One region of the Anaerobacillus sp. QJM3NY_17 genome, then DNA from elsewhere that is predicted to be linked to it. Evidence: riboswitches for the same ligand, from Rfam matches in the RefSeq annotation. Region 1 holds a riboswitch; the other holds the start of a gene.

Region 1 (8,609 bases):
ACGTTTTCATAGTATTTTGGGATAATCCATTGCTATTGAACAGATATTAGAGAAACCCGTTATGAACTCAGCCATTCTTACATAAATATGATACAACCACGACCAAGCAGGTGAGTATGATATGTATCAAAAAATCGCTGCAGTAATATCTGGAAGCATCCTAGTTGGTGCTGGCATTAACGCCTTTCTTGTACCGAACCATCTCATCGATGGGGGAATGATCGGAATTGGCCTCATTATCAAATACATTTGGGGCTATCAAACAGGATTTACCATTATTTGTTTAAGTGTACCTCTCTATATTATTGCGTTTCTATATTTTCGGCCTTACTTCTACAATAGCCTTCATGGTTTATTACTTTCTTCATTTTTTATTGATATTCTCTCTCCCCTTCGATATACGTTTTCATTTCCGATCCTTACTAGCGCTGTCCTTGGCGGCTTTTTTGTTGGATCAGGCATTGGTATTATGTTGAGATATGATACAAGCACCGGCGGAACAGATCTGCTTGCTCAGTTCATCTCCCGTGTCCTCTCATTGAATATTGGTATCATTATCTTTCTCATCGATGGGGTTGTTATTATTATCGGTTCAAAGACGATTGGATTGAATGCTACATTATACTCTGCCATAACTATTTTTGCAGTTGGAATTGCGACTAGCTTACTAACATTAAATAAAGAAGCTGCTTAAAAGCGCTGTGCATATGCACAGCGCTTTGTTAGTTATTTACTTTTTGGGTCTTCCAGTAGTGTTCACTAACGACATCCGCAATCGCTTTAACTGTTCGACTCAGCTGTTCGAGGTTATTATCTACGCCCCCTATTTCAATTAACATAGCGTTAGGAGATATGTCCTGGTTGTAGATACCGTCTACCCCTTGACCTTTTTTACCAATAACTCCCCTGCTGAGCCCAGGATACTTGGTCTTTAATTCTACATGTAAATCCTTTGCAAGTGCTAAGTTTTTCTCGTAATTTGGATTCTCTTCTCCAATAACAAAGACCGTACGAGCATATTCCTCATTGTTAATTGTCACTGTCGTATCTTTTTCTCTTAAGGAGTCTCGATGAATATCAATAAACAAATTAAAATCATCATTTCCTGCCACAGCCGATTGTACGATTGTTCTAGACACATCATATGCTTTACCGTGTTCCCAACCTTTTTCATTTAAAAGTGCGCCTATATTTGAATCATCTACTTTTGCTCCAATCCCTCTCTCAGCCAGTTCTTCTCCGAGCATCTTACCAACTAACGTAATATTCGTTTTTCCATCATTTGCAAGATTTGCATTTTTGTTGCCTTCAAGTCCTAGTAATGGCAGATATGATTCATAACTATGAGAGTGATAAATAAAAGCTACTTTTCGGCCATTTGTTGTTTGAAGAGGAGGTGTTACTTGATCCTTGGAATCATTTATCTGTAATTTTTCAGTTGGAACTTCACGTTCTTTTAACAATTCATCTAATGCAGGAGTTGATTCAATAGGGAGATTAGTGAAATTCGTCCCTTCACCGGCTACGTGGATTTTAGCATCATATAATGCAAACCCTGGTAGCTCCCCACCCAAAAGACTACGTATATCCCCGGGTTTCACACTCGTAATAAACTGAAAGGCAACTAAGGACAGCGCTGGCGGCTCACTTTCCTCTGGTAGTACTTGAGTCAAGTAATGGTTTTCCGTCCCCATTCCATAAACGAGAGCTTCAGTCGAGAAACTTGTAATCCAATCATGTAACACAGAAGAGGAGAGTTGATACTTCGTTTCTGATGAGGAAATCATTCCTGCTACAATAAACAGGAGAATAAGTCCTACAATTGAAAAGAAAGAAACAAACCTAATTTGTCTACTGCTTGTATCACTAAACAGCATGCGTGAGCTGCTCTTCATTTCCTGTCCCCCCGCTCCTTAAACGTCATACTCTATGTCTATGAATCCGCACCCCAAAATAGAAGATTTTTTCACTAGTGATCATAGAAACGCATACATAATTCAGGAAGAAATAAGCAAAATATATTTGATAATTGAATGTTTGAAAAGTATGATAAAGATGAGGATACAGGAGGTGAACAGAATGGGAAAATCATCCGCATATATTACTGCAATAATTTTGTTCCTAGTTATGGTTGTAGGCTTTACATACTGGCTATCCACAACCGAAGAACATGCTGGTGGAAATGAAGCCGGCCATAGTGAACAGTCTGAAGAAGGCGGTGGAGATTCAGCTGGAGGAGAAGCCGAGAAAATCTTCTCTCAAAACTGCGCGTCATGTCATGGTGAAAACCTTGGAGGCGGTGCTGGTCCTGCTCTTGAAGCAGTAGGTGGCAAGTATTCAAAAGATGAAATTCTAGAAATAATTAAGAATGGTAAAGGCGGCGGTATGCCTGCTGGTGTCATCCAAGGTGGAGACGCTGAAAAGGTCGCAACGTGGCTCTCTGAGAAAAAATAATAGCGCTTTATTTTAAGCTCTCCCTCTTCAAAGATGGAGAGCTTTTAAGTTTATGTCTCTGCTAGCCCCCCTAAAAAGAAAGCGTTATCACAAAATAGCATATGTTCAAGATGTTTTCATTGAGATATCGCTACTTTCGCTGTATAATGAACTTGTAAATATTATAACGAACTATCTTCGGGGCAGGGTGTAATTCCCGACCGGCGGTGAAGGATAAGTAATTCCTCAAGCCCGCGAGCCTGTAATTTGGGCAGGATCTGGTGTGATTCCAGAGCCGACAGTATAGTCTGGATGGGAGAAGATGGTGGAGTAGTAAGCTTTCTTTGAATTATAACAGAAGCTTGCTTATTTCCCCATGCCGTAACCATGAGCCCCATACTCATGGTTTTTTGTGTGCACTGGGGCCACATCTCCTTTTTCGGTGGTTCGAAAAAAAGGGAGCAATGTCAAAATGAAAAGTGTTTCAAAAACGCAACGTATGATTGTCGTTGCGATGTTCAGCAGTATTTCTTACTTGTTAATGCTTTTAGATTTTCCACTGCCTGGATTTCCTGTTTTTCTACAAATAGACTTCAGTGAAATTCCAGCACTATTTGTTGCCATTCTGTATGGTCCAGTTGCTGGGATACTTGTAGAAGCGATTAAGAATTTCATTCACTTTGGAATTCAAGGAAGCTTCACCGGAGTACCAATTGGTCAAATATCAAACTTCATTGCAGGAGTTTTCTTGATCGTACCAACTTCTTTAATCTTCCGTAAATTTAATCAAACTCAGAAAGGGTTAGCACTGGGATTGACGCTCGGAACGATTCTAATGTCGGCAGTGATGGGACTGTTGAACTATTTAATTATTCTTCCAGCATATACGTGGTTTATGGGCTTTGAAGAAATGTCTTCATCAGCTCGTCAGGCTCTCGTATTAACAGGAATTACACCATTCAACCTTGTAAAAGGCGCTATTATAGCAAGTATATTCGTTGCCTTCTTTATAAAATTAAAACCTTGGTTTGCTCGTCAAACGAGAGTTGCATAAATATCAAAACCCGAATCTTACAAAGAGATTCGGGTTTTTTATGTGAATTGAAAACGAACGCTCAAGAACTGACTATTGCAAAAGGATTTTACCAATTTTTGTTGAAATAGTTACAAAAAGGATTCTCATGGGGGATACTATATGCTGTCATTAGAATGGTTAGAAAAATCAACGATCCTTGATCTTCAGCAAGCAATGTTAGAAGACAACCTTACTTCTCTCCAGCTCGTACAGTACTATCTTGAACAAATCGCAAATTATAATCCACGAGTAAACGCTATACTAGAAATCAATCCTGACGCCCTTTTTATTGCAGAATCTCTTGATCGTGAACGCAAACAAAATGGACCCAGAAGTCCATTACACGGAATCCCAATCCTGCTCAAAGATAACATCAACACCGATGACCACATGCATACAAGTGCAGGTTCTATGGCATTAGCTTCTTCTTATGGCAAAAATGACGCTTTTCTAGTAAAAAATCTTCGCCACGCTGGTGCTGTGATTCTCGGGAAAACCAATATGACCGAATGGGCTAATTTCATGAGTGAAACAATGCCTAATGGATTTAGTTCAAGAGGCGGTCAAGTCTTTAATCCCTATGGGCCTGGAACACTTGACGTCGGAGGATCGAGCTCTGGTTCTGCTGTAGCTGTTGCCTGTCATTTCGCTACGGCTGCTGTAGGAACAGAAACAAATGGCTCTATTCTTAGCCCATCAAGCTCTAATGCTGGTGTTGGTATAAAACCAACCGTGGGATCTATTAGCCGGACTGGAATTATTCCTATTTCTTATTCACAGGATACCGCTGGCCCAATGACACGCAATGTCACTGATGCTGCAATCCTTCTCGGTGTGTTATCAGGAAAGGATTCACAAGATCAAGCGACGCATTTTGTACCTGAGTACCATGATTATACGCCATATCTCTTCCCTACATTACTTGAGAATTTAAGAATAGGTGTCGTTAAAAAAGGCTATTATGATGCGATGCATCAGGAAGAACAAGAACAATTGGCTAAAGCCATGGAAGATCTTAAAACGATAGGTTGCTCTATTGTAGAAGTGAAAGAAATAAGTCCATATCAGGAAGCGTTAGAGAGAGACTACCAGGTCCTTCTCCACGAATTCAAATCAGGGGTGAACAGCTACCTTGCTAAGGAAACAACCTCTTCTGTTCCACTAGATCTATCAACAATTATTGATTACTATAACCAAAATCAGTCGACTTCTCTGCCATTTGGTCAATCGCTTCTTATCGAATCAAACCAAACGCAAGGAACATTATTTGATCCATCCTATCTTAAAAGTCGACTCCAAGATTTCAAATACGCAAAGGATGAAGGTATTGATCAACTTATGGAAAGAGAAGATCTAGATTTATTACTATTCGCAGGCTCTTACGGTTCAACACTTCCCGCAAAAGCAGGTTACCCTTCTATAACCGTACCAGCTGGTTTCACTTCTAATAACAAACCTTTTGGCATCACTCTGACTGGTAAAGCATTTAGTGAACCACAGCTTATTAAACTTGCTTACGTCTTCGAACAGCATACACATCATCGAAGATTGCCGCATTTGTTTATCAATAACCAGACGACACATGAGACAAGATGACAATCATTTATTAAAGAGCCATGATCAAACTTTTCCTTTTCACACCAAATAAAAAGCGTGAGCCTCTCGGCTCGCGCTTTTTAGGATTACTTCTCGATTGTTACCCATTTAAGAGAAGAATCAGCACCAAACTTGTGGATGTGGTAGTTTTTCACGTAGTCTTTCATGATAATAGCGGAACCACCTTGATAAGTTGGTAAGATCGCTGTATCTTCTTCGATTAGAATACGCTCAGCTTCTTGCATCATTTCCCAGCGCTTCTGCTCATCCGTTTCAGTTTTTGCATCTGAAACTAGCTTGTCATACTCTTCGTTAGAATAATCCATGCGGTTATAAGCGCCGTCTGTTTCAAACATGTAAATGTAAGTCATTGGATCTGGATAGTCTGGTCCCCAACCACCAGTTGAGATATCAAAGTCTCCTGCATCTTCAAGATCAAGGAACTGCTTCCAAGGCTGTTTGTTAATTGTAATTGTAAGACCGTCTAACTTAGACTCAAACTGATCTTTCGCATACTCTGCAATTTTGGATGCAAGGTCACTATCAGTTGTAAGGAATTCAAGTTCAACTTTGTCAGTACCTAGAGCTTCTAGCCCCTTCTTCCAGTACTCAGCAGCATCGTCTGCTGTTTGATCTGCAAGATAGCCGTCTGGAGCTGGTGCACGGAAATCTTCATCGTTAAAGAATAGGAATTCTTTTGGTACAAGATAGCGAGCAGCTACTGAACCATTGTTAAGCAATACATTTACTAGACCGTCGCGATCATAAGAAAGGTATAGCGCTTTACGAATGTCATTGTTCGCAAGTGCTTCGTTCTTCTGGTTCATACGAAGGAAGTAAATAGTTGTATCAAGAATTGTTGTGAAATCTTCGCGATCTTTAAACTGATCAACGAAATCTGCACTAAGACCAGCACGATCAATTTTTCCAGTTTCATAAAGGTTAACTCGAGTTGCTTCGTCTTTTACGATTTTGTAATTCGCTTCTTTAAGTTGTACTGTATCTGCATCCCAGTACCCATCATTTTTAGCAAGCTTCCAACCGTCGCCATGATTCCATTCAGCTAGTGTAAATGGACCGTTGTAAAGCATTGTATCAGATTCAAGAGAATAGTTTTCGCCTTGCTCTTCAGCAAAGTCTTTTGGCTGTGGATAGAAAGATGCAAATGTTAAAAGGTCGAAGAAGTAAGGAACCTCTTGAGTCACTACTACTTCAAGTGTTTTCTCATCTACTGCTTTAACACCAAGCTCTTCTACCTTACCGTATAAAGGATCGCCTTCAGTGATAATTTCGTTACCATTCTTAATTCCTGCAGCACCCATCATTGATGCATATCCGCCCATAGTATCTGGGTGAATAATTTTGTGCCATGCATAAACGAAATCATCTGCTTTAACTGGAGTACCATCAGACCAATTCGCATCATCACGAATCTTGAAAGTATAAACAGTTTCTCCGTCTTTTTCTTCAACTTGTGGCTCTTCAGCTGCCATACCTAGAACTGGCTTATTGTCTTTATCTAGACGATACAGCCCTTCAAATACCTGGTTCATTGCGTTAAATGCTACTGTATCTGTAGCCTGTGTTGAATCCATAGTCGGTATATCCTGTGTATCCGTTAAATTTAGCACCTGTTCAGCTGATCCCTCAGAGCTATCGCTGTCTCCGCTGGTTGCTTCTCCCTCACTGTTCGAGTTACTAGACGTGTTTGAGTTACCAGAACACGCTGCAAGGAAAAGGCTTAACAACAAGATGACCGAAAGCAGAAGCGAAAACTTTTTCTTCATTGTGTTACCCCCTATTTGTTTGTACCATTCAGTTGAAGATCTAGCACAATGTAGACTCTTCACAGTTAATCATTCAAACGAATACATTCGACGGAAAACGTTGTGAGATCTATAACAGGGAGGTCATATCACTCAACCTATGTAAACCAATGCCGACTATTCGTTTGAATATTAACAATTAACTGAATGATTAAATTTATTTTAAATTTCAAAAAACTTTCTGTAACCATCCAATTTAGCCAAAAGTATACCATCCAATTTGTCTTTTCCTACAAAAATATCCGTCAAATGGCTTAAAACCTGTGTTTATAGAGAATATTTAATTGTTAATTTTTTTGAAAATTTTATACAATTTTATCTAAAATTCACTATAATAGGAGTGAGGTGGTGGACAATGGCGAGATTTATACTCAATCCAGAGAGCAGCAAACCGTTGTACAAACAAATCGTTGATTACTATGAGAATTCGATTATAAATGGATCTCTTCAAACTGGTAATGCCCTTCCAGCTGAGCGTGACCTGGCTGTCCAACTAGGTGTGAATCGGAGCACCGTTACGACAGCATACGCCGAATTACGTGCAAATGGCTATGTAACATCCAGACAAGGAAGTGGCACACGCGTAAGTTCTGAGGCTGCAGATTTAATTCCTGATCATTCAATGACATGGAATAAACTACGAAATCAACATTTAGCTGAAGACTCTTCTTTGTATGGAAAACATTACGAGTATTTAAAAGACCCATCATTAATAAATCTAATATCAGGATCAATAGCGGAAGATTTATGCCTGGCAAAATCTGCTCATGAATTAACACCTTTTACAACTAAGCTTGATAATGCTCCACCAACGAAAGAGCGCGTCACTCACTCGATCTGTCGGTTTATGAAACAATCATCTCTAAGTGAACACATGGTCCTCACATCAAGCCTTGAACAAGCGATGCTCTTATCAGTTAAATGTTTTCTAAACCCTGGGGATGCGATAGCTATGGAAGAACCTGTGAATTACTCACACTTAAATATCCTAATTGTCTCAGGGATCCGAGTTATTAAGTATTCAACAGACAAGCCATTAACACAAAACATGTTTCAAAAAGAAAGCATTAAACTTGTAATTGCCAACTCCAACAACATTTACGATCATTCCTTAAGTCATTCAACTATTTTACAACAAAGAAAAAAACTGCTTTCTCAATGTGAGAAAGTAGGCATTCCTATTCTCGAAATTGTTGAAACATCATTACTTACTAATTCTGTAGGAAACGTTCTCCCTTCTTTTTTTGAATTAGGATCGAATCGTGAATTTGTTGTTCAGATTGGCCACTTCACAGGCATAGCCCCCGGCCTAAGTTTAGGATGGGTTCTTGGGCCAGAGCATGTAGTAAACCGAATACAAGAGGTTCAAATGCAACTTTGCATGACTCCTCCTCCGGTATTGCTCGAAATCGTTGATAACATTTTAAATTCTGATGAACTTCATGATCATATTGATACGATCCAAGACCAACTGTATGTACGAAAGCAGAAAGTCCTGCATAAGCTTAATACTCTTAAAGATCACATAACGATACTTCAAATAGAAGACCCTACCTCTATTTGGTTTGATTTCAAGCCATCACTTAATCGCCAGGAATTATTTGATACGCTACTAGAATCAAACGTCCTGCTTGTGCCACATAAGCAAGAGCATGCTGTAAGAATGAGACTACCGCTTT
Region 2 (8,609 bases), 1.8 Mb from region 1:
AAATATCTTTTATCTATTTCAGCACTTTGAAAAACAGGTAGCAGACGATCTATATTTTTAAAATGTGGACCAAATTGCCTTTTAGCAAAAGTCGCAGCTTCTGTTTGCAGAAGACAATGAGGGGGTAAAGATTTTCCGATCGATAGTATCATTGATCTGAGCTCCTATTCCTACTCTTTTCAATTAGTGTTCGAAGTTTATTTCATTTTTATTCTAGAACCGTTAATAACTAGAAAAGAATGGAAGATTCACTCATTTGAGCCAAAAATGATACATCAATATAAGCGAACATAGTCAAAGCATAAAAAAGATGCCTCAGTATGGAGGCATCTTTTCTTTGTTTGAATGTAAATACGTACCTGTTGTTTTTATCTCATGGATGATCGCGAGAAGCTCTTGTAAATCCGCCTTCTTAAGCGGATCAACAAACTCATTTTCACTACTAATATACAAACGTTTTCGATTCGGATAAGATGAAAGGAGATTCAGTGCGATTGCTTCGTGAATGGGGGTCTCATAATCCCAAAATTCTTTAATGGCAGTTTCTGCAAAAACACCAGGATATAAAACATGAAATCGCTTTACCTTTCCATTCTCCTCATACGTTATTGTAGAACGAACGAATGAATCTTCAGGGGAGTTTGCACGATCTTTTTGAAGCTCCTCGAAAGCAACATGAGTTAACCGCATCGATTGTCCTCCTTCATCATGATCGAACTTAGCATCTACTCAGAGATTTCCTGAAACTTTTCAAAAAACAAGTCTGCTTCCTCATCTTCCTTATCTTCTGTCCCATCAGGTAAAGGGGGGAGATCCTTGATTGAGCTTAAACCAAAATGAAATAGAAACTCTCTAGTTGTTCCATATAAAATCGCTCTTCCAGCTTTTTCGGCTCTGCCCGCTTCTTTAATGAGCAATTTACTCATTAAAGTTTGTAAAGGCTTATCCGTTTTAACACCGCGAATTTCTTCTATTTCTACCCTTGTTATTGGTTGCTTGTAGGCGACGATCGCAAGTGTTTCAAGAGCTGCCTGCGATAAAGTATGATTACCTGGTGTCGCTACTAGTTTTTCGATATAGGGAGCATTTTTAGCATTTGTAGTGAGCTGATAGCCACCACCAATAAAACTAATTTTAAAACCGCGATCTTTTTCATTGTATTCATCCTGCAAATCACTTATTGCACTTAGAAGGGTGTCTTCTTCCAATGAGATGGTTTCACAAAGATCTTTCACTGTGATCCCTTCATCACCAACTACAAATAGAAGACTTTCGATAATGCTTTTTATTTCTTCGTTTGTCACACTGATGCCTTCCCTTCTCGTTCAAAAATCATAATTTCGCCAAAGTTTTTATCTTGTTCACAAGCCACATCTCTCGTTTTCATTAACTCAAGGACTGCAAGAAACGTCACAATCATATGCCCACGATCCTCTTCACTAAAAAGATCACTAAAACGCGTCTTTCCACTTCCTCGTAGCTGGTTCCGAATAGCGTTCATTCGATCTTCAATAGGAACATCTTCACTTTGAATCCGTGTACGCTTTGGTTTCTTTTCCTTTACACGTCTGGACATTTTTTGAAATGCCGCAAGCATATCATACAATGTAACGTCGCCAATGGAGGTTTGACTATCCTCATGACTAAATTCACTAGTATCCACAGGTGGCCGAGCATAAATAAGGCTTCGACTACTTTCTTTTTCCTTTAAATCATTCGCAGCCTCTTTAAACCTTCGATACTCAACAAGACGTTGAACGAGTTCATCACGGGGATCATCTTCAAACTCAGGGTCCTGTTCGAAAATTTCTTCTTCTTTTTGAGGAAGAAGCATTTTGCTTTTTATCGCAAGCAACGTCGCAGCCATAACAAGATATTCACTTGCCACATCAAGTTCTAACTCTTGCATTGTATGGACAAACGTTAAGTATTGATCTGTAATTTGCGAGACTGGAATATCATAAATATCCACTTCGTACTTATTTATAAGGTGGAGCAAAAGATCCAATGGACCTTCAAATGCATCAACCTTTACACTGTATTGCTTCATTTTCCATCTTCCTTTATCCAAGTCCATCTAGTATTCCGATTATATCACATTTACAATAGGGGCTTACAGCAATGCAAGAAAACCATCCGGTTCATTTTTAACGTAAATTGATTTCCATTGATCGTTTACAGTTTGATAGCATCCTGACGACTGATCGCTATTTTGATCCATAAGAGCACTCGCTTTATCCATTTAACACACATGTGCTACACTACTAAAAGAAATGGAGGAATCAGCATGTATTCAAAAGCCTATATTGATTATTTGGCTCATTTCCATGGACTTCGTGATTATTTTGAATGCCATGAAATCCTCGAAGAACATTGGAAAGAGGATCCGCGTGGAAGTCGTAAACTTCATTGGGTAGGTCTTATCCAAATTGCTGTTGGCCTCTACCACCATCGACGCGGTAATTTCACAGGGGCAAAGAGAATGATTGCTAATGCCATACGCATTTCCAAAAGCGAAAGTGAAGAACTCGATAAATTAGCGATAAATATTGATCAACTTTCTAAAAACCTATCAAAAGAGTTACAACTCATCAACACTCACTCTCCATACCAGGGATTTGATATTCCTCTCACAAGCTCCACCCTTCAAACGGCTTGTGAAGAAAGATGTCGTGAACTTGAATGTACTTATGGTAGTAAAAGCGATCTTTCGAATATAGAACTTATCCATCGTCATACGAGACGTGATCGATCAGATGTAATTGAAGAAAGAAAACAACAATTTGAAATAAAACAACAGAAAAGGAACGGCTAAGCCGTTCCTTTTCTTTGCATCTTACTTCATATTTTCTTCCAAGTGACACCTTTCAAAAAATGTCCCCGTATATTCATTACCCTTAATAGATATTTCATCACTTAGCATTTCTCGAAGTGCTTCAACCATTTGTTTTCCAATTCCTTGATGGCGATGGGAAGGATTAACGCTAATATCCTTTAACTCTACTTCGTTGTCGTTTACCCATTCAATTCCGAGCAATCCAATAATATCTTCTTCTTTCCAAAGAAAAAGCTGCAAAGAATCCATATCCTCATAGTCTTTAATCGATTGTTGCAGTTTCTTAATATCTTTTTCGTTCGGCATGAAGCTTAATAGCCCCATGGCTATTTTCTCATGAGCTTTCTTATAACGAATTAGCATGATTATCCCTCATTAAAGTAATTCTTGGCTTTCCGTTTAATAACTTATTCTAAAATCAATTAGAATGTTAAAATGATTCGACGAACAAGCTCAGCTAGCATGATAATGACAATGATCACACAGACCTAAGAATCAACCATTTTCTTTCTCTCTTCTTGGCTTTACGATTCCAAACTCTTTTGCCCTTCATCGCATACCATACTCATCATAGCCAAAAATGAACTGATAATCAACCTTCAAATGATTTTGATAAATTAGCCATTTCAATTGCTGCCGTTGCAGCATCCCAGCCCTTGTTACCAGCCTTAGTACCTGCACGTTCAACAGCTTGTTCAATGGTATTTGTGGTTAATACTCCAAAAATAACAGGTACACCCGTCTGCATCGTTAAATTCGCCACGCCTTTAGAAACTTCTCCACACACATAATCAAAGTGTGGTGTCGCCCCGCGAATAACCGTACCAAGCGTAACAATTGCATCATATTTTCCCGTTTCAACCATTTTCTTTGCGGCAAAGGGAATTTCAAATGCTCCAGGAACCCATGCTACATCAATGTTTTCTACGGACAAGCCATGACGCTTCAATGCGTCTTCAGCACCTCCAAGTAACTTACTTGTAATAAATTCATTAAATCTTCCTACTACTATACCCACTTTTAACCCAGATCCAACCAAGTTTCCTTCAAATGTTTGTCCCATTATTAATATCCTCCTATTTTCATACGTAAATTTTTAGAAATGAAGCATGTGTCCTAGCTTGCTATGTTTTGTTTTTAGGTACTTTTCATTCTCTTTTCGAGAAGCCATCTGAAGAGGTACCCTAGATGCTACTTCAAGACCATAACCTGTTAATCCAGCTATTTTACGAGGATTGTTTGTCAGAAGGTTCATTTTAGAAACACCAAGGTCTCTCAAAATCTGTGCCCCTATTCCATAATCCCTTAAATCAGGCTTAAATCCAAGCTTCTCATTCGCTTCAACTGTGTCGTAGCCCTGTTCTTGCAGTTTATAGGCTTTCATTTTATTAAGAAGCCCGATACCTCTTCCTTCCTGGCGCATATACAAAAGCACTCCATGACCTTCCTCTTCAATTTGTGCCAATGCAGCATGTAGTTGTGGACCACAGTCACATCGAAAAGATCCAAACACATCACCAGTTAAGCATTCAGAGTGAACTCGCACAAGAGTTGGTTGATCTGGTAAGATTTCTCCTTTAATCAAAGCTACGTGCTCTTTCTGATCAAGAATGTTCGAATACCCTACCGCTCTAAAAGAACCAAACTCAGTCGGAAGTTCTATTTCTACTTCTTTTCGAACAAGAACATCTTTACGGTTACGATATTGGATCAGATCTTTAATCGTAATCATTTTCAAATCATACTCTTCAGCAATTTCCTTTAGATCAGGAACGCGCGCCATTTCACCGTCTTCTTTCATAATTTCACAAATAACACCAGCCGGGGCAGAGCCAGAAAGTCGTGCCAAATCGACTGCCGCTTCCGTATGACCTGCTCTTCTAAGGACCCCTCCATCCTTAGCAATCAATGGGAAAATATGACCTGGTCGATTAAAGTCTGAAGGTTTAGCATCCGGGTTAATTAAGTATTGAATTGTAGATGCTCTTTCAGCTGCCGAAATTCCTGTAGTTGTACTTTTGTGGTCGACACTCACTGTAAACGCTGTACCATGAGAATCTGTGTTATGATCTACCATTGGACTCAACTTCAGTTCATTTGCACGCTCTTCCGTAATCGGCGTGCAAACAAGGCCTCTTCCTTTTGTAATCATGAAATTGATTGTTTCAGGTGTGACTTTATCGGCTAAAGCGATAAAATCCCCTTCATTCTCCCTGTCTTCATCATCACAAACGATCACCACCCGGCCTTGCATTAAATCATAAATCGCTTCTTCTATTGTATGGAACATATACGATGACCCTCCTGATAGTACCATTATTTAAATCCATGATCTTCAAAAAACTGACTCCCAAGTGAAGCAGTAGGTTCGGGTTTTGAACCGCTTCTTTGCTCCAAGTACTTCATAATGTATTTACCAAGCATATCGCATTCTATATTCACTGTATCTCCCACTCTTTTTCTCCCAAGCACCGTTTCCTCTACGGTATGGGGAATAAGAGATATAGTAAGAGAGTGCTCCCCTATTCCAAAGACCGTAAGACTAGTACCATCAACAGAAACTGAGCCTTTTTCAACAAAGTAAATTAAAAGGTTTCGCGGAATCGAGATGTCATAATAAACAGCATTATCGATTTGTTCTACACGAGTAATTTTCCCCACACCATCAACATGTCCAGAAACAAAATGACCACCAAAGCGTCCATTTGCGGACATAGCTCTCTCAAGATTCACCGATGAGTTTGGCCCTAGCTGACGAAGACTGCTTGCACGAAATGTTTCAGGCATAATATCTACGGTAAAAGAAGAGTCTGTATACGTCGTAACAGTTAAGCACACGCCGTTTATCGAAATGCTATCTCCTAAATGAACGTCTTTTAAAATAGTCGACGCCGCAATTTGCATTGCAATGGATTCTCCTGATTGTTGAACACTTTCAACTCTTCCGATTTCTTCCACAATACCTGTAAACATTAAGAAAGCCTCCTTGATGAAATAATTCGAATATCATTTCCAATTTGTTCTACGCTATCCACTTGTAAATCGATCGCTTCATTCATCGTTTTAAAACCTGCACCTCCGAAAGCCGTAGGAGATTGACTCCCACCAATTAGCTTCGGCGCAATGTATGTAATAACTTGTTGAAAAGAGCGTGATTCAAGAAAGCTACCGTGTATTTCTGAACCACCTTCAACAAATACTGATGTAATTTCTCGTTCCCCTAAAAGGTCAAGAACTTTATCCATTGGGAGCAGTGGATCTGTGACAGCGATGATTTGGACATGTTTTGGGAAAGATCGCTTATTTTTTAGCGCAGCTCGTTTTGTTGTAATGATCCATGTTTCTGCATTCTCATCACTTATTACTTTAGCGTCAGAAGGCATCCTCAATTGACGATCTAACACGATTCTAATCGGCGATAGCCCTTCACCGAAACGAGTCGTTAGTGATGGGTCATCAGAGAGGACGGTTCCAATACCTACAAGAATGGCATCATGTTGATGACGATAGGCATGAACATCTTTTCTCGAGTCTTCCCCCGTAATCCATTTACTATCACCTGAATGAGTTGCTATTTTGCCATCAAGCGTTGTAGCAGCTTTCAACGTTACAAATGGTCTTTTTTGTGTAATGTAATGGAAAAACATCCGGTTTAGCTGTAAGGCTTCTTCTTCCATAAGCCCAATATGGACAGCTATGCCTGCTTTCTTTAGTTTAGTCACACCATTTCCTGCGACCAGGGGATTCGGATCTTGACTTGCAATAAATACCTCTTTGACTCCTGCTTGAATTAAAGCATCAGCACAAGGAGGCGTCTTTCCATGATGACTACATGGCTCTAGTGTCACATAGGCAGTACTCCCACTTGCTCGATTGCCCGCCATCTTGAGTGCTTGAATTTCGGCATGGCCTTCTCCAGCCTTTAAATGAGCTCCCATCCCTACGATACGCCCACTATTAACAATGACAGCTCCTACGGAGGGATTCGGACGCGTTTGACCTATCGTACTTCTAGCTAAATCGATCGCTGTTTTCATAAAATCCGTATGATTCATCGTATTTACTCCTGTTCCACTCTCCATTATTGGTTGAGAAGGAGAACAAAAAAAGCCTCCCAAAACACAGCTGTCCCGGGAGGCAAAAGTATATGCCAAATAAGCCTTTTGAATCTATGATTCAAAAGGAAATTGGTCACTTTTATTCCTTCTCCCATCCAGACTATACTGTCGGTTCTGGTTTCTCACCAGATCCACCGTTTGCTTACGCAACCGGGTCACGGACTTAGCTAGCATAAGCTAGTCATCACCGCCGGTTGGGATTTTCACCCGACCCCGAAGGAAAGTATTAAGTTTTTAAGAGTCTGATCTATTCTTCGTCCCAGACTTTTACTTCTTTCATTACGTCACCCTGTTTAACGCGAAGGACCGTATCCATTCCTTCTGTTACTTGACCAAAAACGGTATGAACGCCGTCTAGATGAGGCTGAGGTTCATGAACTAGGAAAAACTGACTGCCGCCCGTGTTTTTACCAGCATGTGCCATAGACAATGAGCCTGCTACGTGCTTATGAGGGTTACCTTCTGTTTCACAGTCAATTGTATATCCTGGTCCACCCATTCCAGAACCTGTAGGATCTCCACCTTGAGCAACAAAACCAGGGATTACACGGTGAAAATTCACACCGTTGTAGAAACCTTCATTTGCAAGCTTCTCAAAGTTAGCAACAGTGTTAGGTGCTGCTTCTGGATAAAATTCAATTTCAATAACTTCTCCATTTTCAAATGCAATTGTTCCTTTTTTCATAAATAAATCCTCCTGCACTAACAATTTTCTTAAAAGCTCTTTCATTATAGCACAGACTGAAGCTGTTCCATATCATTTATGCTTTTCAACTATTATTTTGATATAATCGCTTGTTTTAATGGCAAATCATGTCGAACTAAATCCTCGTATGACTCTCTCTCAACAACAAGGTTGGCCTCACCATTTTCAACAAAGACAACAGCTGGTCTTGGTAATCTATTGTAGTTATTTGCCATGGAATAACCATATGCCCCCGTTGAAAAAACAGCCATCGTATCACCAGCAATCGCTCGCTGTAACTGGCAATCCCAAATTAACATATCACCTGATTCACAACACTTTCCTGCTACAGAGTATAGGTGGTCTTTTGCTTCATTCATTCGATTTGCTATTGTGGCTTCATATTTTGCCTGATAGAGAGCAGGGCGTAAATTATCCGTCATCCCTCCATCTACAGCGAGGTAATGTCGCAACTCTGGAACATTTTTGTGTGAACCAACCGTATATAACGTCATTCCAGCTTCTCCTACTAGTGAACGACCAGGTTCAATCCAGATCTCAGGCATGTTCATTTGCCCTGTTACCTGATTTCTGATTGTTTCAATCATAGCTTCGATGTAGTTCCCTACTGGTAATGGGTGATCTTCACTCGTATATCGGATTCCAAATCCTCCACCAAGGTTAAGGACTTCAGGCTCAAAACCATAGGCATCATACCATGTTGTAAGATAGCTATAAATCTTTTCAATAGCCATTACAAAACCATTTGTTTCAAAAATTTGTGAGCCTATATGACAATGAAGTCCAAGAAGATGAACAGCACTCATTTTTGTTACATCCAATATCGCGCGTTCTACCTGACCACTCTGTAAATCAAAACCAAATTTAGAATCTTCTTGGCCTGTTAAAATATAATCATGCGTATGTGCTTCAATACCTGGTGTTATACGCAACAGCACATTAGCTTTCA

The links. Region 1 has a riboswitch for FMN ahead of AC0VYV_RS03820 (ECF transporter S component). Riboswitches for the same ligand answer to the same signal wherever they lie in the genome.
Region 2: linked by a shared signal. The riboswitch ahead of ribD (bifunctional diaminohydroxyphosphoribosylaminopyrimidine deaminase/5-amino-6-(5-phosphoribosylamino)uracil reductase RibD) and the one ahead of AC0VYV_RS03820 (ECF transporter S component) in region 1 are both predicted to bind FMN.

The regions. Positions count from the first base shown of each region.
Region 1 covers NZ_CM149685.1:691,781-700,389, reverse strand. The annotation lists gene AC0VYV_RS03835 (YitT family protein) at 122-694, shown strand; gene spoIIP (stage II sporulation protein P) at 723-1,895, opposite strand; gene AC0VYV_RS03825 (c-type cytochrome) at 2,128-2,454, shown strand; FMN riboswitch at 2,624-2,761, shown strand; gene AC0VYV_RS03820 (ECF transporter S component) at 2,906-3,487, shown strand; gene AC0VYV_RS03815 (amidase family protein) at 3,629-5,104, shown strand; gene AC0VYV_RS03810 (peptide ABC transporter substrate-binding protein) at 5,191-6,891, opposite strand; gene AC0VYV_RS03805 (aminotransferase-like domain-containing protein) at 7,286-8,609, shown strand, end outside.
Region 2 covers NZ_CM149685.1:2,535,851-2,544,459, forward strand. The annotation lists gene AC0VYV_RS13290 (type III polyketide synthase) at 1-152, opposite strand, end outside; gene AC0VYV_RS13295 (hypothetical protein) at 316-690, opposite strand; gene scpB (SMC-Scp complex subunit ScpB) at 726-1,304, opposite strand; gene AC0VYV_RS13305 (segregation/condensation protein A) at 1,301-2,050, opposite strand; gene AC0VYV_RS13310 (hypothetical protein) at 2,114-2,242, opposite strand; gene AC0VYV_RS13315 (DUF309 domain-containing protein) at 2,288-2,815, shown strand; gene AC0VYV_RS13320 (GNAT family N-acetyltransferase) at 2,837-3,199, opposite strand; gene ribH (6,7-dimethyl-8-ribityllumazine synthase) at 3,429-3,899, opposite strand; gene AC0VYV_RS13330 (bifunctional 3,4-dihydroxy-2-butanone-4-phosphate synthase/GTP cyclohydrolase II) at 3,933-5,126, opposite strand; gene ribE (riboflavin synthase) at 5,153-5,809, opposite strand; gene ribD (bifunctional diaminohydroxyphosphoribosylaminopyrimidine deaminase/5-amino-6-(5-phosphoribosylamino)uracil reductase RibD) at 5,809-6,891, opposite strand; FMN riboswitch at 7,034-7,179, opposite strand; gene AC0VYV_RS13345 (peptidylprolyl isomerase) at 7,202-7,639, opposite strand; gene lysA (diaminopimelate decarboxylase) at 7,732-8,609, opposite strand, start outside.